3 regions of the Paenibacillus sp. JMULE4 genome follow, and region 1 is predicted to be linked to each of the others. Evidence: riboswitches for the same ligand, from Rfam matches in the RefSeq annotation. Region 1 holds a riboswitch; each other region holds the start of a gene.
The links. A riboswitch is a leader RNA that binds a small molecule or an ion and turns the genes downstream of it on or off. The one in region 1 is predicted to bind cyclic di-AMP.
Positions count from the first base shown of each region.

Region 1 (7,656 bases):
ACTGCTGTGCTTGTGCGCGGCTTTGCTGCATGATGTTGGACACGGTCCGTTCTCCCATTCCATTGAAAAGACGTTCGGCAGCCACCATGAAGAATGGTCGTGCCGCATTGTCCTGGGGGATACGGAAGTCAATCAAGTGCTGCGGCGCGTATCTCCGGCATTCCCACGGCAAGTGGCTGACGTCATCTCCAAAACGTATCACAGAGAAATCGTCGTCAGTCTTGTATCCAGCCAGCTGGACGCCGACCGGATGGATTATTTGATTCGGGACGCTTATTTTACCGGGGTGAATTACGGTACCTTTGATTTAGATCGGATTCTTCGGGTCATGCGTCCGTACCAGGGACATATTGTAGTCAAAGAGAGCGGCATGCATGCTGTGGAAGATTATTTGATGTCACGATATCAAATGTATTGGCAGGTTTATTTTCATCCGGTAACCCGCAGCGCGGAAGTGGTGCTCCACAGTATTTTTCAAAGAGCCAAAAAGCTTTATGAGGAGGGATACCGGTTCCAGTTTATGATTGCTCCGCTGCATAAGCTGTTTCAGCAGCAGTTGACGGTAGACGAATATTACTTCTTGGACGAAGCGTTCATGCAAACCGTCTTGATGCAGTGGTCCCTGGAGAAAGACCCGATTCTTTCCGATCTGTGCTCCCGGTTTTTGCAGCGGCGTTTGTTCAAATATATAACGCTCGAGCGTATCGACACTCAACTGATGGAACGCCTGGGAAGCTTGCTGCAAAGCTTTGGAATCGATCCGGATTATTACCTGAAAATTGATTTCCCGTCGGATCTGTCGTATGATGTGTACCGTCCCGGAGAGCAGGATGAGAAGCTGCCTATCTTGCTGCTGGATTCCAAAAACACATTATCGGAGATCTCCTGCAAATCGGAGATTGTCCGCTCGATCAGCGGTATTCATATGGGGAAATACCATTTGTATTACCCTCATGAGCTGCTGTTGAACCATCTGCAGGAACTGGACGCTGATGTTCGCATCCTGTTAGGTCTGTCCTGAACATTGTCGCAATGGCGAAGAAAGGGGTATGTTCATATGCTGATCGACACGCATGTGCATCTAAACGTACAGGCATTCGATGAAGATCGACACGAAGTGATTCAAAGGGCAAGAGAGAACGGAATTAGTCACATGATCAATGTCGGATTTAACAGGGAAACCATTCCCAGCTCCATCGCTTTGGCAGAACAGTATGACTTTATCTATTCGACCGTGGGTTGGCATCCGACAGACGCAAAGGATATGACCCCGGACGATTTGGAATGGATCGAATCGCTTTGCCGCCATGAGAAGGTGGTAGCCATAGGAGAAATCGGGCTGGATTACTATTGGGATACGTCTCCAAAGGATGTACAAGCCCGTGTGTTTCGTGAGCAAATCCGGCTCGCACGTAAGCTCGGCATGCCGATTGTCATCCATAACCGGGATGCGCATCACGATGTTGTGCAAATTTTGCGCGAAGAAAAGGCGGCGGAGGTTGGCGGTGTGATGCATTGTTACTCCGGGAGCTGGGAAACAGCCAAAATGTGCCTTGACATGAATTTCTATATCTCGTTTGGAGGACCGGTCACGTTTAAGAATGCAAAACAGCCCAAGGAGGTGCTGGAAAAAGTTCCTCTCGATCGGCTGCTTATTGAAACGGACGCGCCTTACCTTGCCCCTCATCCGTATCGGGGCAAGCGGAATGAATCGTCTTACGTTCGTCTTGTAGCTGAGACGGCGGCCCAAATCAAGGGCATTTCACTGGAAGAATTGGCCGGGATTACCTCGAGGAATGCCATATCCATTTTCGGTATAAAGTGAATTTTCACACAAAAGAACTTTTTTATACAAAACAAGATAATCGAAGAAAACAAAATAAAAAACTGTGACCAATGGAGAAAAAGATGGTTTTGGTTTAAAAATTAATAAAAAACAATGATAATTGAGTAAAATCCGAGATTTTTTTCAAAGTTTGTATACTTTACAATTCCAGCCTTCACATCGTACACTCAATATTAACTTCATACGATTGCCAAAATTCCAACATCGCTGAGTTCCGTAAGGGAACGGGGGAACCGCATCGCGGATGTCACAGCGCTACGCTGTTGATGAACGTGGTGTTTATAGGGGTGAATCTTGGGGCAGGCAGCTGCTTCCGAGTAGGGCGACTCTCAAGTCCGAATCCGTCAGCTAACCTCGTAAGCGTTAAGAGAGAGGTAACGATTGTCGTCGGCTTAACTTTTCATTTTGAGGAAAATGAGAAAAGTCACGGGAAGGTTCCTCTTCTCCGCTGACTTTTTTTGTATTCCCCCGTCATTGGGATAACGATCCAAGCCGGTTCATAAAAAATAAGATTCCAGGAGGTGGCCTTAGGCAAGTACGGTTCTGATAGCCGTTGAAGCAAACGTTGGTAATTGGAGAAGAATATACTTTACCATAGTCGCGTCAGATCTAATCATGCATAACACTCGGATGGCGGGGCTTTAAGGAGGACCGAACAAGTGGGCGTTGTGACACCTGAACAAACCCATGAAAGACGATCATCCAGCTTGTCCTTCGCATTGCGATGGAAGCATGAAAACTTGCGTATGATATCGATCATTGCACTCATATTATTCGCTATGACTTTCATGTTTTTAATCATGTATTACGGTACGTCAATCAAAAGCGTATCGGTTGTTGTAGACGGAAAAGAGCAAACTTTCCAAACTAGAGAATCAGTTCTGCAGCATATACTGGATGAGCAAGGCATCTCTGTCGGTGAACACGACCGTGTGTCGCATTCTCTGGATGATTCGGTGGAATCGGGAGATCGAATTATTATCGAGAAAGCCAAACCGGTACAATTGACAGACGGTGGGCAAACCAAGACCGTATATACGACAGGAAAGACGGTCAAACAGCTATTTGACGATCAGAAGATCAAGCTCAGTGAACTTGATAAAGTGACTCCCGCTTTGAATGCGGCAATAAACGAAAATAGTGAAGTCAAGATCGTCCGTGTCAAGAAAAATGTTGAGGAAATCAAAGAACCGATCGCTTTCGAAACGGTAAAAAAGACGGAGCCGAAGCTGATCAGAGGCAAAGAACAGGTTATTCAAGAAGGACAAGAGGGCGTTCTGCTCAAGAAGAAAGAAAAAGTCTATGAAGACGGTGTGCTCGTATCCGAACAAATCGTTGACGAAAAGATTCAAACCCAAAGTGTGCAAAAAATTATTGCGGTGGGAACGAAGAATCCCGTAGTAACACTCTCTTCGTCTTCGCCAACCTTGGAACAGGTGACCAGAAACGGCGTGAAGTTCGACGTTAAACAGGTCATCAATAACGTGAAGCTCACTGCGTATAGCGCGGGACCGGCCTCGACAGGCAAGGATCCGGATCATCCGCAGTATGGAATCACGGCATCAGGTACGAGAGTAACGGAAGGTCGCACGATTGCAGTCGATCCAAAGGTCATTCCGATAGGCTGGTGGGTTTATATTGAAGGTCTGGGCTTCCGCAGAGCGGAAGACACCGGCAGCGCAGTCAAAGGAAATAAAATCGACGTTTATTTCGACAGCCATGATTATGCTTTGCGCTTCGGAACAAAACATGGCGCAACCGTATATATCATCGGTCCAAAGAAGCCGTCGGCTGATTAAGGATGGGCAATTAGGGCAGACTCATCATATATAGAACAGATGAAGAAGAGGTACGGCTAACGTCCCTCTTCTTTTCTCTTGCTGCGAAAGTAGGTACGGACGAATTCCATGATTAAAGAGATTATTGTTGTTGAAGGCAAAGACGATACGGTTGCGATTAAACGGGCCGTCGAAGCGGAAACGATCGAAACCGGCGGTTCCGCAATCAATAAAGAGGTGCTGGAGCGTATCCGGTTGGCGCAGGAACGCAGAGGCGTAATCATTTTCACGGACCCTGATCATGCAGGGGAGAGGATACGTAAAATCATCGCCAAGGAAGTCCCCGGCTGCAAGCATGCGTTCCTGACGCAGGAGGCGGCCACCAGCCGCGGCGACATTGGGGTGGAGAACGCATCGGTGGAAGCGATTCGTTCCGCGCTTGTGAATGTACGCACGGATTATATGGCCCAAGGTACGGAAATCGGCTGGAACGATCTGCTGGAGGCCGGTCTGATCGTTCACCCGGCGGCTGCCGCCAGAAGGCTTGAGATGGGCAAGCGGCTTGGTATCGGTTATTGTAACGGAAAACAGTTTTATCATCGCTGCCGCATGTTTCAAATTACAAAAGAAGAATTCGAGGCGGCGCGGCGGCATTTGGATGAAGAAGAGGGTGCAGCGTTATGAGTACCAATCGCTTTACAGATACGGCGGATGCGGGACAAGCGTCTGTGGAGGACATCGCCTCGCCGAAAAAAACCAAAGAGCTGATGCAGAAGTTCGGCTTTACCTTGAAGAAAAGCTTAGGTCAAAACTTTCTTATTGATTACAATATATTGCATAAAATCGTTTCTGCAGCCGACTTGACCCCTCAAAAAGGGGCGCTGGAAATCGGTCCCGGGATCGGAGCCCTAACGCAGCAGCTGGGCAAGGCGGCAGGACGGGTCGTGGCCATTGAGATCGACCAAAGACTGCTGCCGATGCTTGAGGAGACATTATCCCCTTATCCTCATACGACCGTTGTCCACGGCGATGTGCTTAAGGTTGATCTGAAGGAGCTGTTCGAGCAGCATTTTCAGGGCGTCTCGCAAGTTAGCGTTGTCGCCAACCTCCCTTACTATGTGACCACTCCCATTATTATGAAGCTGCTCGAAGAAAAGCTGCCTCTGGAGAATATCGTCGTCATGATTCAGAAGGAAGTGGCCGACCGGATGGCTGCGAAGCCGGGAGGTAAAGATTACGGCAGTCTCAGTATTGCGGTACAGTATTATTGTATCCCCGAAGTCGTAACGATCGTCCCGCGCACCGTGTTTATCCCTCAGCCGAATGTGGATTCGGCGGTCATTCGGTTGAAAGTAAGACAGACGCCTCCTGTGGATGTGGAAGACGAGGCCTTTTTCTTTGACGTGGTCCAAGCCAGCTTCGTGCAGCGGCGCAAAACGATATATAACAATCTAGCGGCGAAATATTTCACCAAAGAAACGAAAAGCGAGCTGGAAGTCATCCTGCAACAATCAGGCATCGATCCCTCCCGCCGCGGGGAAACATTGTCTATGGAAGAATATGCTGTACTGAGCCGGAATCTTGCCAGAGCGTTAAGTTCCCGTTAACTCCTCCATAGGGGTTATAGGCAATTCACCTGCACCATTTGCCTATATTCGCCATACGATAGACGAGGAGGCGATGCAGCCATGAAACAGGGAGACCTCGTCACTCGTAAGTCGTATGGCGGTGACATAGTTTTCAAAATCCAAGAAATCAGGCAGCAGCAGGCGGTGCTCCGCGGAGTAGAGCTGCGGCTTTTGGCCGATGCTCCGCTTCCGGATTTGGAACCCATGCCTCAGCTCGATCCTTTTCAATATTTGGGTTTGATCCGTCCGAAATGGTTGGATGCCATGAGGCGCACGAATGCATCGCAATCTCAAGCAAGCCCGAACGCGGCGGATAGCAGCACAGCTCCGGGTGCGGCGCCCAAATCACGTCCGACTTATTTTGACGTGCCGGGTAAAGTGCTGCATCTGGATGGCGATCCAGTGTATCTGCGCAAATGCATGGTCTTATATGGAGAGCTCCGGGTACCGGCCGAAGGATTCTATGTGACGGAAGCCCATATGGCCGATGCGCTCTACCGCCTGCTGCCCCAAATCCAGCCCGATATTGTAGTGGTGACCGGACATGACGGCCTTCTGAAGCACCGGAGTAGAGGGGACATTACCTCGCTTAGCAGTTACAAAAATTCGCATAATTTCGTGAATGCGGTGCAGGCAGCAAGGAAATATGAAAAAAACCGTGACGCATTGACGATTATCGCCGGTGCGTGCCAATCCCATTTTGAAGCGCTGCTGCAAGCCGGAGCCAATTATGCCAGTTCCCCCGCCCGTGTGCTGATTCATGCTCTTGACCCGTTGTGCATCGCGGCTAAAGTGGCTTTTACGCCCATTCGCGATACGGTGAATATCGTAGATGTCATCGGGCTCACACACAGTGGTTTGGAGGGGCTCGGCGGCATAGAATCACGAGGCAGCTATCGCCGGGGCGTGCCCAAAATTCAACACGCAAATCAGACTTAAGCGCCGAAAGGTGCTTTTTTTCTTTTTCAATTCCCCCATCCATCCAGAATAATTTTTGACAATTGTGTGAATGAAAGTAAAGATGATTTATGTTTTTCTGCAGAAATCAAGGAAAAAAAGTCATTGACAACACGTTTGTATGGCTGATATAATATTCGGCTTAAATTGACATACTACCTTTGTTGCGTTATAATTAAATAGGAAAGAGGTGGTAGTGATCAATGGCTAAAAATACGCTGTTGGATATCAAACGCAGTTTGGAACCTCATGTCGGACAAAAGATCATGTTAAAAGCAAATGGCGGTCGCCGCAAGACCATCGAAAGATCCGGTGTATTGGAGGAAACCTATCCTTCCGTATTTATTGTGAAGCTGGATCAGGAACACCAGACCTTCAAGCGCGTTTCTTACAGCTACGCAGACATTTTGACGGAATCGGTTGAAGTGACAGTGCAAGGCGATGACGGAGAAGTGCGGATTACAATACAACAATAATACATAAACGGTTGGCTTGCTCGAGCAGTCAGCCGTTTTTGCTTGTGTACTTCATAAGACGGTGCTGCCGTCGATAAAGTTGCATGATTTCCTGGTATCGGCGCATACTAGCTTTTACTAACTTCAAATCAACAGCGAAGGAGGTAAGGTTATGGGGCGCAGAAATCGCAGAGGGGTTATGTCCGATGCTTTCAAATATGAACTTGCCAAAGATCTCGGCTTCTACGAAACCGTACAGCGAGAAGGCTGGGGCGGCATAAGAACGAAGGATGCGGGCAATATGGTAAAGCGGGCGATCCAAATTGCGGAGGGAACGTTGCAGAAGCAGAACCCGATCCCGGTTGGAAACGTCGGGATGGCTCCCGGACAAGGTACGATTCCCGCGCAGGGGGCGATAGCGTCGCCGTCTCAGGAATCCCTAGCGCCAAGGTACGGCGGCGTGCAGCCAACTGTACAGACGCCGGTGTATTCCCCGTACTCCAGGCCGTAATTGCACCATTAAAGAAAGCTAGAGCAGCCAAGAGGCCGCTTTAGCTTTTTTTTGTGCCGTTTTTGGTATAGTATTAGGAGAAGAACGGTAAGCCCGTATAGACAGACAGTTGTAAAGAAGGTGTCCTATGAAGGTATTCGAGAAAGCCCCGGCAAAAATCAATTTGTCCCTGGATGTATTATATAAGCGTGAAGATGGCTATCATGAAGTGGAGATGGTTATGACCATGGTCGATCTGGCGGACCGGATCGAAATGCAGGAGCTGCCGCGCGACACGATCATCATATCGAGTCAAGCCGGGTACATACCGCTGGATGAAAAAAATCTCGCTTTTCAAGCCGCTCGTCTGATCAAAGAGCGATATGACGTTAAGCAAGGAGTTTATATTCATTTGGATAAGAAAATCCCGGTAGCTGCGGGACTTGCCGGCGGGAGCAGCGATGCCGCGGCTACCTTGCGTGGGCTGAATCGGTTGTGGAGG
Region 1 is NZ_SGWF01000017.1:130,541-138,196, forward strand. Features, by position in the region: gene EXW96_RS19580 (HD domain-containing protein) at 1-1,021, shown strand, start outside; gene EXW96_RS19585 (TatD family hydrolase) at 1,058-1,825, shown strand; cyclic di-AMP (ydaO/yuaA leader) riboswitch at 2,042-2,225, shown strand; gene EXW96_RS19590 (resuscitation-promoting factor) at 2,506-3,645, shown strand; gene rnmV (ribonuclease M5) at 3,754-4,308, shown strand; gene rsmA (16S rRNA (adenine(1518)-N(6)/adenine(1519)-N(6))-dimethyltransferase RsmA) at 4,305-5,231, shown strand; gene yabG (sporulation peptidase YabG) at 5,313-6,191, shown strand; gene veg (biofilm formation stimulator Veg) at 6,413-6,685, shown strand; partial or broken gene EXW96_RS27745 (small, acid-soluble spore protein, alpha/beta type) at 6,837-7,016, shown strand; gene ispE (4-(cytidine 5'-diphospho)-2-C-methyl-D-erythritol kinase) at 7,303-7,656, shown strand, end outside.

Region 2 (7,656 bases), on a different contig from region 1:
GGCAATGTCAGCGATACGTATTCCCGCAATATACTCGTCAAGAACGAGCCTTACTTGGATGCGTTTGAGCACAAGGTATATTACGCGCCTGTTGGGACCTACGTCCGGGAGGAAGAAGCGGTGCTTCGCAAATATTTGCGCGGCATCCCGCAGATTCCCAAGCAGGAGCAGAAGCCTGCGGACCGTCCTCTGATTGTGAGCGACAGTCCGGAGACGTTTACGGAGAAAGGCTTTTTGTACCAGGAGAAAGTCAACGGGAAAGCCCGGTTGTATGCAACCCATGTCAACGGTACGGATCGAAAAATGAAATTTGCCATCATTGTACGAAATAGCGATCCTGTCCGCAGTGTTACGATCAAGACGACCAATCAAGGGGAGGTGTACCCTTCGATCTACGCTAACCTGATGGGCAATGAACCGACGATTGAGTTTCTGCAAGGGAAAAGGGCTGTGGAAACGATGGTGCTCAGGCCGTACGAAACGGCTTATTATAAAGTCATGCCTGATTTCTACCCTGGACAAGGGATGAATGTGCTCTATGATGTAGAGACGGACGGTGAGGTGTATTTTTCTTTCGCAGCGATGGAGCAGGAGGATGGGCTCGATACGATCGGCGTATTCCCGAGATTGGCTTATAAAGGGAATGTCCGAGGGACGTTCAGCGGTTCGGAAGTGCAATGGAACATCGATGCTTCCTCGATCCGGAGGCCTTCGAGCTTCGCGATCGGCGACGGCACGTCGGATCAATTTGTGACCGGAACGGACTTCTTCAGCCAGAAGCCTGCGCTCAATCTGGGCAACTACGGGGTGGTTTACAAAATCCATATCGATGCTCCGCCGAAAATGTCCGTGCTGATTCTTCCGCGCGGCGGCGTGTTTAGAGGTCCGTTCCTGGTGAATGGCAAAATCGTTCAAGCCCCGCCGTCGGGCGTCATGATGGATTATCAGGGATATACGATCATTGCCAGGACGAATGGGACCGAACCGTCGCTGGATCTGGAATTTTCTCCGGCCTCGGGATCGGCATTCCCGATCGACGTCATTTTTTATCCGCTTAATCGTAAATAAAACAAGGGTACCGCCTCTAAACGGTGATAAAGGAGTGCCGACCTCGGGTCAGCGCTCCTTTTTTAGTCGAATATACAGACCGCGGGAGGTCCGTGAGATTTCCGCATATCGTTTTCTTATCTCCCCTATAATCAAGCGGAAAAGGTTTTTCGTTTTGTGGGGTCAGCGTTCAGGATTTCAATGTATCGGAGGAGGAGATCGTCAAAAATAGCTTCCCACGATTGGGAAAGGGCGTAAAGCCTGCTTTCCTGGCCAAAATCCCATAACCGGTCCGGATATTCCAGCATAGATGTAATCGCATTTGCGAAAGCATCGGAATTACGGGGAGGACATAACAGGCCGGTTTTGCCGTGTTGAATGATTTCCTGTACCCCGCCAGCTTTGGCTCCGATGACGGGAGTGCCTGATGCCATAGATTCCAGTACCACATTGCCAAAGGTTTCGGTGCCGGAAGGGAATACGAACAAGTCGGCCGACGCATACAGTTCGGCTAGATTCTCTCCTTTCATATAACCGGTAAAAGTAACATTCGATGGGGCTTCCGCTTTCAAATCTTTCAACAGCGGGCCGTCGCCGACCAACAGCCAGCGGACATTGCCGCTAACATAAGCGGGTAATTTCTTCATCGTTTCAAGCAAAATGTCCAAATCCTTCTCAGGTGCCAAACGGCCAACATATAGGAAAATATAACGTTCGTCGATCTTATATTTTTCGCGGATCAATCCGGTTTTTTTATCGGGGTTGAAAAGACGGCAGTCCACTCCGCGCTTCCATAAGGCCACGTCTCGAATTCCATGTTCTTCCAATTTTTCGGCCGTTTCAACGGACGGAACAAAGGTGGCCAGACACGATTGGTGGAACCAGCGGATATAGCGCCATAACAGGGAAGAGGCGAATTGCAGGTGATAATAATTCAGATAGCGGTCAAAGTGCGTATGGTAAGAGGCAACGTGAGGAATAGCATATTTTCTCCCATAATAAAGTCCGCAAAGCCCTATATTAAAGGGCGTGGCGATATGGATCAGGTCGGGTTGAAATTGCTGGAGCTGGCTGTGGATCGTGAAATAATTGGGAAGCGCAATCCGGCATTCCGGATAGAGGATGAAGGGGAGGCTGCTAAAAGACAGGATATTGCTTGTGAAAAAATCCTCCTCCGTGCATTTGGGCACAAAAATCCGGAGTGAAATATTTCGTTTTTCCAGATGTTCGACCAGTCTTTTTAACGTCAATGCAACCCCGTTCATTTGGGGCCAAAAGGTGTCGGAGAATAAAGCAATTCGCATCATACCCCTCCTCAACAATTGGATATAGGTTTAAAATACCTCATATTTATCAATCCATTGTCAGAGGAATATTAATTCGGAGTTAAATTAGCTGCGGGATATGGCAGCCTCCAAACTGGAGGCTTATCTTTGAATGGATTTCATTTTCTCTATAGTCTCCCTGGTTGACCATGAAGCGTTGGCAATCATGCGAAAATTGGTTTTTGCAGCCTTATCCCCATCCAAGCCGTTTATTTTTGCGGAAGCTGTGGCATCGTGAACCACGGCCACTTCAAATCCTTGTTCAATGAGTTCGCGCATATGAGATTCAATGCACAGATTTCCGGACATACCTGCAAGAATGACGCGGGTTATTCCCTGTTTTCGCAGCTGCAAAACCAAGTCGTTGGCTTCGGGTCCGAAAATTTTATGCGGACTGGTGATAATGGTTTGTCCATCTTCTAGATAAGGCTTATATTTATCCAGAAAGTCGGCACCCGAACCTTGAAAGCCTTCAAGCGATAATGGACCTTTTCGCTGATACATTTTGATATCGTGCATCACATGTTCCATAGCACCCCCAAATAACCATTTTTGGTCATAGGGATAATAGTAATGAGGGGACACAAATACTTTAAACTTATTCTTTTTTGCTGTTTTTAATAATAATTCAATGTTCTCAATCGTGTGATTTTCAGCAACGCTGTCTTTCACTAAATTCCATGCTGCACCTTTCGGGCTTAAAAAGTCATTTTGCGGATCTGTGATCACCAAAGCGGTATGGCTTTGATCCACCTGCATTCCCGGCGATGAAAATGGTGCGGTTTGTGCTGCTGCAACACCATAAAGATCAACAAAGACAAGAAACGAAAACACAAAGGAACACTGCAGTATTTTTCTCATGAGGATTCCCCTTTCATGGGTATACTTGGTATACGCACCCTATTATGTGCTTTATTCCATGGCTTATTCAAATTCAGCTGGGAACAAAAAGGAATGGGAAAACAACTCCAATCCATTGGTTTTCAAGCATCCGCAACAGCCCGCAAACGCAAAAATCCTGAAATATAAAGAAAATCCATGAGATTTGAAGTAAAACAAAGAAAGCGATCTATAAAAGCGTCTCATTTACAAAGCAATTTATATCTAGCAAAGGTTTTATCCGATTTCTTGCTTTGCAATGTTGTCCTGTAAGGTGTAAGATTCAACCATTGAACATATCACCTTGCTGAATTTCCAAACAGGAAAACGGGGGAACCAATAAGGACATATATTTGGATGTCCATGGGGTGAATCGTGCAGGAACATGTTTATTCCGCACGTAGGGCTGCTCTCATAGCCCGAATCCGACAGCTAACCTCGTAAGCGTTGTATGAGAGAGGAGTTGAACGTGCTGTCTGCTGATAGGCAAACACAGAGCTCAAGCCTCTGTGTTTTTTTGTTGTCTAAAAACGGGATAGGTTGGAGGATGATTGATTAACAACACATTTGGAAACCATAAGTAAAGTTTCTTCCTGGAGATTTAAGGGTTTTTTTGTTGTGATGATCTTGTTTACAAAACTCCTTAATAACTACCTGAACATATCGGACGAACTGCGAATCGACATGGATGAGGAAAAACCAGTGATAAAAGGCAGCACGATCGTCGTTCCCGTAGCCGGCATTACCCGGGTGGTTATGAATTCGCTCAGCTATGCCAAGTCTCTAACCAATCATGTTGTCGCCGTATATGTCGGATTTGACGATGAGGATATCGCACGGATGGAGAAGAAATGGGAAACGGATCATATTACCATATTAATTCCGCAATTCATTACCAGGCATTGGTGGCATTATTTCCTCCATAATCAGACCGGGTTACTGTTAAGGGCTTACTTATTCAATCATAAAGACGTCGTGATCGCTACAGTGCCTTACCATCTCCATAAATAACCGGAAGGAGGCCGCAGATGAACTCAAGATATTTGGCCGGACTGTCATTGGCCTTTATGACCGGCGGCTTTTTAATCACTTTATTTCTTCAGGAGACTCCTTTGGTTGCTCTGTTGAAAGGCGGCTTTGAAGCCGGTTTGGTCGGCGGCATTGCGGATTGGTTTGCCGTGACCGCTCTTTTCCGTCATCCTTTCGGCATACCGGTGCCGCATACATCCTTACTCCTTAAGAATAGGGACAAAATTATCCAATCCTTGATTTTGGCGTTGGAAAATGAGCTGCTCAACAAACAAAGCATCGAAAACAAACTCCGGCAGCTCCAGCTTTTGCAGCTCGCTTCATCCTCTCTGGCTAAGCTGCTTGGCAAACGGAAGGTACGGGTAGGCCTATTGGATCTGTTGATCCGATGGGTTTACCGGTTGCCGCTCGAGAAAGCGATTCCTTATCTTCAGTCGGAAATAGCCGCTGCGATCCGAAGAGCGGATGTGGGATCTGCAGCCGATGCCATCCTGACGAAGGTGATCGAGAACAGATTCGACGAAAAGGCGTTGAATTACGTCCTGCATAAAGCATCCGACTGGGCGAAACGTCCGGATACCGGGATGATGTTGGGAAAGTTCGCAAGCGAAAAGCTCTCCGAAGTAAAAGCGGGGGGCTTAACGGGGTTTGCTTTACAGGCATTTGTCGGCTTCATGGATGAAGAAAAGCTTGGCAGCTTCCTCCAAAACTTGATGCTTTCAGGAATTCGGGGTCTCCAACATACAGATAATGCTTTCCGGAAGACCCTTGTTCAGGAAATCCGCATCCAACTGTCTCAACTAGCGGATAACGAGTTGCTTGTAGCGAATATGAAGGAATGGATCGTAAACCAATTGGAAGGAGCTCGCGGCGCTGTCTTCCTGCATGAGCGTTTGAGTGAAATCCGCAATCAATGGCTGGACAAGCTGGAGGAAGACCGTTTGAAGGGCAGCAGGGCGGTAATTACTGCTTACCGCTGGATCGTGCGCAATTTCAATCCCGAACAGGATTCGATGGCCGTTTGGGAAAATCGCTTGTTAGCTTACTTGATTGAATGGGTGGAAGCGAATCATTATCGCATCGGTCAACTCGTGAAAGAAAATTTGGATCAAATGGATGATGTAGCCTTGGTACGCATGCTGGAACACAAAGTCGGAAAGGACCTGCAGTGGATTCGGGTGAACGGAGCGCTGTGCGGTTTTGCGGTTGGCATCGTACTTTCGCTGATCCAGTTATAGAATATCTTCGGCGGCAGGCGTATTGAACGAGTCAGACTCCTGATGCGCAACTATGGTCCGATACGCCGCGCTTTTTTTGTCACCTTTTATCGATGTTAGCAATAACCGCTATCGTTAATAACGATTGAATGGATCCCAAGCATAAGCTACAGTAAATTTATTAAAGCGCTTTCATTAGGGGGTGGTGGTATGGGTAAGGTTTATCATGTGAAAAAAGGGTCCATATCGGCAGTTGCTGTTCTCTTGCTTCTAGTGACAATGTTTTTCGGTTGCGGGAACAGGGAGGAAGTCCAGGGAACCTCGACAGAACCGGCCAAACCAGAGCCGGCTAAAGCCGAACCGGTTTCTTTGAACATGGGCATGCTTAAGTTTACAAGCAATTCGCCTCTGTTTATCGCTTTGGAAAAAGGGTTCTTTAAAGAAGAGAACCTGGAAGTTCATGTGAAATGGTTCGAATCCTCCAATGCCGTCAATGTGGCTGTAGTATCGGGCGATTTGGACGTAGGCGGGGTCGGTTTTACCGCAGATTTGTACAACATGATGGCGGCCGGACAAAAAGTGACTATTGTATCCGACAAAGGAAGGGAACAGAAGGGCTACCCTTTCTCCGCAGTCATCGTGCATAAAGATTCTCCTTACCGGTCGGTGGAGGAATTGAAGGGAAAAAAAGCCGCTGTCACTACGATAGGCAGTACCAACCATTACATGCTGGGGCGTGTATTGGAGAAGTATGGATTGACCACAAAGGACGTTCAGTGGGTGCCGATGAACACCACTAGCGGTGTCATGGAAACCTTAAGGGGCAAGAACGCCGATGCCGTCATCCTTAGTGAGCCCTATGCTTCGATAGCGATCAATCAGGGCTACGGCAGGGTGCTTGCGTGGGTGGCGGATGAAATCGACTATCAATCGTCGGGAATATTCTTTTCGCCGAAATTCATGACGAACAAGGATGCGGGCATCCGTTTTTTAAAGGCATATATCAAAGGAGCGCGTTACTATTACGATGCAGTGCTGACTCAAAAAGACGGCAAAAGGGTAAAAGGAGGGAATTATGACGAAGTGATCAAGATCGTGGCCAAATATACGGGGCAGAAGGAAGATCTTATTATGGGCTCATTGTCGTTCATTGACCCTGACGGCAGGATGAACGTGGACGATATCAAGACGCAGATCGACTGGTATGCCAAGGAAAAGCTGATCACCAAAGCCGTGGATACGAAGGAAATCATTAACACTGAAATGCTGGATGAAGCATTGAAGCTGGTGGGAAATAAACCATGAGAATCGACGTCTACTCTATTGAACATTGCCGGGGACTGTTGTCCCCCGGCAATGGTGAAACTTATTTCGACGGGCCGCAGCACGCTCACCACGAATTTAAAGTCCGGCTCATTTCCTTTAGGGTAAAGTCCCGGAAGAGACTGGCAGCCAAAGGCGGCCGTGTGGATTTTGGAATGGCCAGACCGCTTTGTCGTTCAAACATTTGTCTAATAGGCACAATAGAATTGTTAGGGTTGGACATGCAGCGGGCAACGCGGTATCCCATGAGCGCCACCCCAACGCCATCTTCCGCAAAACTTCGTACGATCTCGACATCGTTGGTATCAAAAATAACATTAGGCTCGAACCCTGCATCGTTACATGCATGAATCAAGGTATTACGAAACCAGGCATTCGTTTTTATCATCAAAAACTTTTCTCGTGATAAATCGCTCAGATCGACAAACGATTCATTGGCAAGCGGATGTTGGGAGGAAATAAGCATTACAATATGATCATTCATCAAGGGAAAGAAATCGATTTCAAAATGATTGGGAAAAGGCGAGTTAATAAAAGCAACATTGACCTTTTTTTCGCGTAACCCCTTCAGCAAATCATCCGTATTGGCCGTATGTATTTCAAAATCAATACCCGGATAAGTTCTAAAAAAGCTGGTAATAATTTTGTTCAAACCCAAACACGCCATATTAGGAAACACACCAATTTTGATGCTCCCCTTATCAAAACTTATATACTTCTGAATCGTTTCCCTGGATTGTTGAATCTCCGATACGATTCGCTGCGCATGAACAAGGAAATCCTCGCCGGCAGGGGTTAGTCGCACCGAACGGGAATAGCGTATGAATAATTTGACT
Region 2 is NZ_SGWF01000010.1:244,510-252,165, forward strand. Features, by position in the region: gene EXW96_RS03405 (stalk domain-containing protein) at 1-1,068, shown strand, start outside; gene EXW96_RS03410 (glycosyltransferase family 4 protein) at 1,200-2,354, opposite strand; gene EXW96_RS03415 (cysteine hydrolase family protein) at 2,475-3,233, opposite strand; cyclic di-AMP (ydaO/yuaA leader) riboswitch at 3,547-3,714, shown strand; partial or broken gene EXW96_RS03420 (amino acid permease) at 3,867-4,262, shown strand; gene EXW96_RS03425 (DUF445 domain-containing protein) at 4,280-5,518, shown strand; gene EXW96_RS03430 (ABC transporter substrate-binding protein) at 5,708-6,802, shown strand; gene EXW96_RS03435 (LysR family transcriptional regulator) at 6,888-7,656, opposite strand, start outside.
Region 2: linked by a shared signal. The riboswitch ahead of EXW96_RS03420 (amino acid permease) and the one ahead of EXW96_RS19590 (resuscitation-promoting factor) in region 1 are both predicted to bind cyclic di-AMP.

Region 3 (7,656 bases), on a different contig from region 1:
CCCCTGGGGTTGTGGGACGTCAACGTGGGTTGAGCAGAGTAGGTGAAGCGGTCTGGAAAGGCCGGCCAGAGAAGGTAACAGCCCTGTAGCCGAAATTCTGCGAAAGCCCTAGACGGATCCCGAGTACCGCGAGACACGTGAAACCTCGTGGGAATCCGGCAGGACCATCTGCCAAGGCTAAATACTCCCTGGCGACCGATAGTGAAGCAGTACCGTGAGGGAAAGGTGAAAAGAACCGCGGGAGCGGAGTGAAAGAGAACCTGAAACCGTGTGCTTACAAGAAGTCAGAGCTCGTTAATGAGTGATGGCGTGCCTTTTGTAGAATGAACCGGCGAGTTACGTTTGCAAGCGAGGTTAAGGTGAGAAGCCGAAGCCGCAGCGAAAGCGAGTCTGAACAGGGCGAATGAGTTTGCAGGCGTAGACCCGAAACCGTGTGATCTACCCCTGTCCAGGGTGAAGGTGCGGTAACACGCACTGGAGGCCCGAACCCACGAATGTTGAAAAATTCGGGGATGAGGTGGGGGTAGCGGAGAAATTCCAATCGAACTCGGAGATAGCTGGTTCTCCCCGAAATAGCTTTAGGGCTAGCCTCGGGAGATGCGTCGTGGAGGTAAAGCACTGATTGGGTGCGGGGCCCGCCAAGGGTTACCAAGTCCAGTCAAACTCTGAATGCCACAGACGTTAACCCGGGAGTCAGACAGTGAGTGCTAAGATCCATTGTCAAGAGGGAAACAGCCCAGATCATCAGCTAAGGTCCCCAAGTGTGTGTTAAGTGGGAAAGGATGTGGAGTTGCGCAGACAACCAGGATGTTGGCTTAGAAGCAGCCACCATTCAAAGAGTGCGTAATAGCTCACTGGTCGAGTGACTCTGCGCCGAAAATGTAACGGGGCTAAACACACCACCGAAGCTATGGCTAGATATGAATATATCTGGGGTAGGGGAGCGTTGTAACAGCGTAGAAGGTTGATCGTGAGGACAGCTGGAGCGGTTACAAGTGAGAATGCCGGTATGAGTAACGAAAAGATCAGTGAGAATCTGATCCGCCGAAAGCCTAAGGGTTCCTGAGGAAGGTTCGTCCGCTCAGGGTAAGTCGGGACCTAAGGCGAGGCCGAAAGGCGTAGTCGAAGGACAACAGGTTGAAATTCCTGTACCACCGTGAACCGTTATGAGCGATGGGGTGACGCAGAAGGATAGTGACGCGAGCTGATGGATGCTCGTCCAAGCAGTGAGGCTGGTGTGCAGGCAAATCCGCACATCGAAAGGCTGGGCTGTGATGGGGAGGGAAAATTGGAGTACCGAAGGTCATGAGTTCAGGCTGCCAAGAAAAGCCTCTAGCCAGGGAGAAGGTGCCCGTACCGCAAACCGACACAGGTAGGCGAGCAGAGAATGCTAAGGCGCGCGGAAGAACTCTCGTTAAGGAACTCGGCAAAATGACCCCGTAACTTCGGGAGAAGGGGTGCCCCGGTAGGGTGAATAGCCCGAGGGGGCCGCAGTGAAAAGGCCCAAGCGACTGTTTAGCAAAAACACAGGTCTGTGCGAAGCCGCAAGGCGAAGTATACGGGCTGACGCCTGCCCGGTGCTGGAAGGTTAAGGGGAGCGGTTAGGGGCAACCCGAAGCTGTGAACCGAAGCCCCAGTAAACGGCGGCCGTAACTATAACGGTCCTAAGGTAGCGAAATTCCTTGTCAGGTAAATTCTGACCCGCACGAATGGCGTAACGACTTGGGCGCTGTCTCGACGAGAGATCCGGTGAAATTTTAATACCTGTGAAGATGCAGGTTACCCGCGACAAGACGGAAAGACCCCATGGAGCTTTACTGCAGCTTGATATTGGACTTTGGTACGATCTGTACAGGATAGGTGGGAGCCAGAGAAGCATGAGCGCCAGCTTGTGTGGAGGCGACGTTGGGATACCACCCTGATCGTATCGGAGTTCTAACCTGGTGCCCTAAGCGGGTATGGGGACAGTGTCAGGTGGGCAGTTTGACTGGGGCGGTCGCCTCCTAAAGCGTAACGGAGGCGCCCCAAGGTTCCCTCAGAATGGTTGGAAATCATTCGCAGAGTGCAAAGGCAAAAGGGAGCTTGACTGCGAGACAAACAGGTCGAGCAGGGACGAAAGTCGGGCTTAGTGATCCGGTGGTACCGAATGGAAGGGCCATCGCTCAACGGATAAAAGCTACCCTGGGGATAACAGGCTTATCTCCCCCAAGAGTCCACATCGACGGGGAGGTTTGGCACCTCGATGTCGGCTCATCGCATCCTGGGGCTGAAGTAGGTCCCAAGGGTTGGGCTGTTCGCCCATTAAAGCGGTACGCGAGCTGGGTTCAGAACGTCGTGAGACAGTTCGGTCCCTATCTGTCGCGGGCGCAGGAAATTTGAGAGGAGCTGTCCTTAGTACGAGAGGACCGGGATGGACGTACCGCTGGTGTACCAGTTGTCTCGCCAGAGGCACGGCTGGATAGCCAAGTACGGAAGGGATAAGCGCTGAAAGCATCTAAGCGTGAAGCCCCCCTCAAGATGAGATTTCCCAGTAAGTAAGACCCCTTGTAGACGACGAGGTAGATAGGTTCGGGGTGGAAGCACGGCAACGTGTGGAGCTGACGAATACTAATCGGTCGAGGGCTTATCCAAAAAGCACATGAAGATGATCAGCGGCTTGGTTTCGATCCAGTTTTCAGGGCGCAAGCCTTGAGAAATGAATACGTTTGGTGATGATGGCGGAAGGGAACCACGCGTACCCATACCGAACACGACCGTTAAGCCTTCCAGCGTCGATGGTACTTGGACCGCAGGGTCCTGGGAGAGTAGAACGTCGCCAAGCAAATGTATTCAAAAAGCCTGCAAGTCATATTAAATGACTTGCAGGCTTTTTGTACTTCAGGATAATATTACGCTTATACATGGAAGCCTCCCTCGATGTAAATTGGATTTTAACATACATAACATTCCGATATTCCCTTTATTGGTAAAGAGCGGTTGAATGAATCAGGGCAAACAGACTGCATACTAACTGAAGATTTACAACTTTAGAGCTGTAATGATATCCAGCAAGAAAGCTGATATATGGAGATGACGGATCTAGATTCGAATACTCCAAAAAGCTCGGAAGCTACGTCGAAGGAAAGCGTAAGTTCACAAACCACACCTCAAGGAGGAATGAGTTCATGGGCAAAGTGCAAAATAACAACGAAAATGAAGAACTGGCCGAATTAGGAACCCATGCCGCGGGAGCAACCGACCTGCATCATACGCGGACAACGAATGAGGCCGTACAAATCGATCCTCCTGTAGGTAATCAGCCGGGAGCCGTTGATAACCGAAGCGGGAAGTTTGATGTGAAGAAGAACGGAAAGCCAATCTGACCTCATGGATCGGTTACAGGCCATTAGAGAAAGAGCAGGGATCCGGCGGAAGCACAAGGATGCCTGCTCTTGCTATTGGTCTTTTATGATTATTCCACATCTGCGAACAATTCCTTCAGCATCCGTTCCCGGTTTAGCAGGAACTGTTTCATAATGATATAATGATCGGTTTCTTCCAGAGTTATCTGTTCAATGCCCTTGTCCGTAAGATTGTACATCAGAGCGTCGGGATATCCCATTAAAATGGGAGAATGAGTAGAAATAATAAACTGGGAGTTTCGGTTCACTAAAGCGTGAATACGGGCCAGCATGGACAGCTGCTTAAAAGGAGACAAGGCCGCCTCGGGCTCATCCAAAATGTAAAGGCCATTCCCTCCGAAACGGTGAAGGAAAGCCGCGAAGAACGATTCTCCATGGGATTGCTCGTGCAGTGATTTGTCGCCATATGACCGTATGATAGGGGGGGCCGAGGACTGCTCACGATCCATTTCATCAATGTTCGTTGCCAGGTTGTAATAGGTTTCGGCGCGGAAAAAGAAGCCGTCTTTCGGTTTACGGACTCCGCGTACCAAACGGATATAGCGGTGCAGCTCGGAATGCGATGAATGGGTAGAAAATGTAAAATGGAGACTGCCGCCCTCCGGATTAAATCCCCATGCGATAGCCGCCGCTTCAAGCAGTGTGGATTTTCCCATTCCGTTCTCGCCTATAATATAGGTTACTTTGGGGTGCAAAGGCAAAGAGGTGAGTTCGCGCAAGGAAGGAAGATTAAACGGGTATGCTGTAAATGAGGGAATCCGGTCCCTTAACAGCTCGATACTCCTCAAGTAAGCGTGTTGCTCTCTGAAAACCATGCGGCGCCGCTCCTTTCCCATGATCCTGAACAAGTATATGATACAAAAAACAAAGGCAAAGGCACCCCATCCCAACCAAGAGTGAGGTGCCTTGAACACCAAGCGTGGTCCAGAAACCCTAAGCGATAAAGCTACATACGTGAAAATCCTTCATCGTGTAGATATTTGATCGCCTCATCATAGGTGTCAAAAGCGGACTCCAGATGAAGTCCCGAGTACACATACCACATTTCGTCTTCTTCCAGCAGCACAAGCGTATGGTTATCCGGACCGATCCATCTTTCTTCTTTTGCATCTCCAATAATGGCCTGTTCCTCTGTTGTTCTCGGGGAGAGAGAGCGGATGGAGGCCTCTATGATCGCATGAAGCTGTTCCTTGGAGAAATCACGAATATTGACCAAGCCTTTGTCATCCTGATCGTAACCATACAGAAGACCGGCATAAACAAAACCGTTACCGTTCGGATGCAGATGATAAACCACAATCTTTTTGTCATGGGCGCTTTTTTCATAATGATAATTGATCCGGCCCAAGGATACATTTTTACGTTCCAACTCCGGGAACGATTCCACAACGGCACGTTTTTCTTCAAAAGAAAGCATGATATCCCTCATAACATAGCTTATTGAATTCCAATTGATTATATCATAGGACATCCCGACCGCACCATGATCACATCTTTTGAAGATAAACGGTTTATTTGCGTGTTTTGGCAATCAAATCCGATACGGTGACGAACTGATAACCCCGCCGTGTCAGCTCGGGTAAAATTTGTTTAAGAGCCTCTACGGTCTGGGTGCAGTCCCCTTGAAGATCGTGGAACAGCACAATATCGCCGTTGTGGGCATTGTCCAGAACCTGGCGGACAATTTTGTCTACGCCCGGCTTTTTCCAATCCTGCGTATCCTGATACCAAGACCACATCACGACCGTAAGTTGATCCTTTTTGACAGATTGAAGCAGGGCATCATTGTAAAAACCTCCAGGGGGACGGAAAACGTGCGGCATTTGTTCTGTGATATCGAATATAACCTCCTGGGTTTGGCGGATTTCTTCTATGAGACGTTCGGGGGGAAAGTTTTTCAAGTAATGATGATCGAACGTATGATTGGCGATTTCATGTCCCTCGTTTACCTCGCGGATGGCAATGGCAGGGTACATCTGCACGCGTTTGCCAATAACGAAAAAAGTGCCTTTAGCCCCGTATTGATTCAGCAAATCCAAAATCTGCGGCGTATACACCGGATTCGGTCCATCATCAAACGTAAGTGCGATCAGCTTCTGATCCGTCTCGACGTTCCATACGACCTCGCTGTTTGAGGGAGCGGCGCCAGTAAGAAACAGGACCACCAAAGCAATCATGAACCTACATATACGGCGATGCATAACGAATCGACCTCCGTTCTGACATGACCATCTTAGGTTTTGGACGTCAGAACAAAAGTATGCGGCAAGTCCGGCAGCCAAAAAAAAGCAGCCGCCTCGATGGAGAGACGGCCGCTTCGTGCTATGGATGAGAATCAAATAAGATCATGAACCGAGAATATATACTTTTACTTGTTGAATTCCGAACATTCTTGCTTTATTTTTGCTCTCAGGCAGGAAAATGTCTATGCGGTTGCCTTTCACCGCACCTCCTGTATCGGTTGCCGTGGCGTACATTCCGCCGGCAGGAAGACCATCATACGTATAACCCTCGACATACACTTTAGAGCCGAGCGGGATCACGGACGGATCTACGGCAATGGTACCCAGACGCAGCGGGTTGCCCATATAGTCGAGTCCCGCATAACCGCCGTTCTCATCGGCAGAAGCAGTATAGGCCGTAGCCTTGGCTACGATCACTTTGGAATAATTCGGTACCTTGCTAACCTTGTTCACCGGCCGGTACCATGCGGGAGCATGATATTGGCCGTCCGTGCTGAGAATCGCGATCCGGTTGATCTTGTCCCATTGGGTTTTGATTCCGAAAGTATCGGAAATCAGCCGAAAAGGGACATACACGCGTCCGTCTACAAACTTGGCCGGGTCCGTAATTTGAGTCGGTTTTCCGTTAACCGTCATGCTCCGGTCACCGGTCGACAGCGAAACGGTTTTGTCGCTGCTCTGTATTGTAATGGTGAATCGGGAACCGTCTTGTTCCCACTGAAGCTTGTACCCGAGCTTGTCCGTAACCGCTCTCGCGGGGACCTGAAGTTTGTGATTCTCATCCACAAAAGGCTGTGCATCCGGAAATGCCACGAGCTTTTTGTTTACCTGTACCTTGACGTCATCAGCCAGGCGTACAGGTTCCTGCGCATGTGCGGGTATAGATGCCGTTAAAACTGAAGGCACGGCAAATACACATGCCAGGAGCATGTTTTTGAAACGAAAATTCATGATGCGTCCCTCCTGTTTTTGCCTCCGAGGTTAGTTGTCGGGTTCGGGAAGAGGTTGTTCCCTAGCGCAGCCGTGCAGCCTGCAAGCATTCACCCCAAGTGCTTAGTCCCCCGTACGTACACATAATTAAGCTGTACGATTCGGCTTTTAAAAGCCTAACATAGGATAATGTTCCGGTTCAATGCACAAAATCAACCAATCATTCCCTCATAATGGAATTGCTTCTAGCGCCGGTTTTCCTCATGCTGCATAATCCTGTACAATAAAAAGAACGACACGGCCAGAATTGAAGGGAAGAGATCATGTACAGACGCGATTATCTCATGCGGTTGATTGAGCAGACGACGGAAGTGCTGCATAAAGTAATGTTCGCAAGGAAAAATCAACGTTTGCAGGAAGCCCTTGAACTGTTGAATCAGGCCATGCGTCAATTGTTAGGGCTGAATTCCAGGCTGATTCACGCTTTATCTACCAAGGATTTGCTCGCACTGCTTTCCAAGGACGGACATGTCGATCAAGGAAAAGTGCTGGCTTTAGGAGATATGCTGAACGCGCGGGGCGCTGCACAGAAAGAGAGCGGTCACGCGGCTGCTGCAATTAAGGATGGCTTAAAGGCGCTGGACTTGCTGCTCACCGCCAGGGAGATGGATCCCCGGGATGAATTGGGCGGGATGTTCAAAGAGCGGATCGATGCGGCGCTGGCTCTCGCGAACCGTGCGTCTATGCCGACGGATACCATGCATAAGCTTGTTTTTTATTATGAGGATTGCGGACAATATGCCAAAAGCGAGGATGTTTTATTTCATTTATTGGACGAGCTAAACGAGGATGAACATCTCCGTGAGGAGTGGATAACGGTGCTGGATGAAGGGATACGCATGTACGAACGCTGGCGTTCTGTCGAAGAAGAGCGGCTGGCTGCAGGCAATTTATCCAAGACAGAAGTCGAAGACGGCCTCGAGGAACTGAAGAATATAAAATAAAACATGCCACTATCAGGAAAAATCTGAATGAATAGGGTACGAAATGCGAACTATTATTTATGTCTTTTTAGTTAATGT
Region 3 is NZ_SGWF01000019.1:219,755-227,410, forward strand. Features, by position in the region: rRNA gene EXW96_RS22545 (23S ribosomal RNA) at 1-2,631, shown strand, start outside; rRNA gene rrf (5S ribosomal RNA) at 2,705-2,821, shown strand; gene EXW96_RS22555 (hypothetical protein) at 3,165-3,362, shown strand; gene EXW96_RS22560 (AAA family ATPase) at 3,452-4,216, opposite strand; gene EXW96_RS22565 (hypothetical protein) at 4,348-4,818, opposite strand; gene EXW96_RS22570 (polysaccharide deacetylase family protein) at 4,913-5,602, opposite strand; gene EXW96_RS22575 (stalk domain-containing protein) at 5,747-6,595, opposite strand; cyclic di-AMP (ydaO/yuaA leader) riboswitch at 6,600-6,751, opposite strand; gene EXW96_RS22580 (DUF6483 family protein) at 6,898-7,578, shown strand.
Region 3: linked by a shared signal. The riboswitch ahead of EXW96_RS22575 (stalk domain-containing protein) and the one ahead of EXW96_RS19590 (resuscitation-promoting factor) in region 1 are both predicted to bind cyclic di-AMP.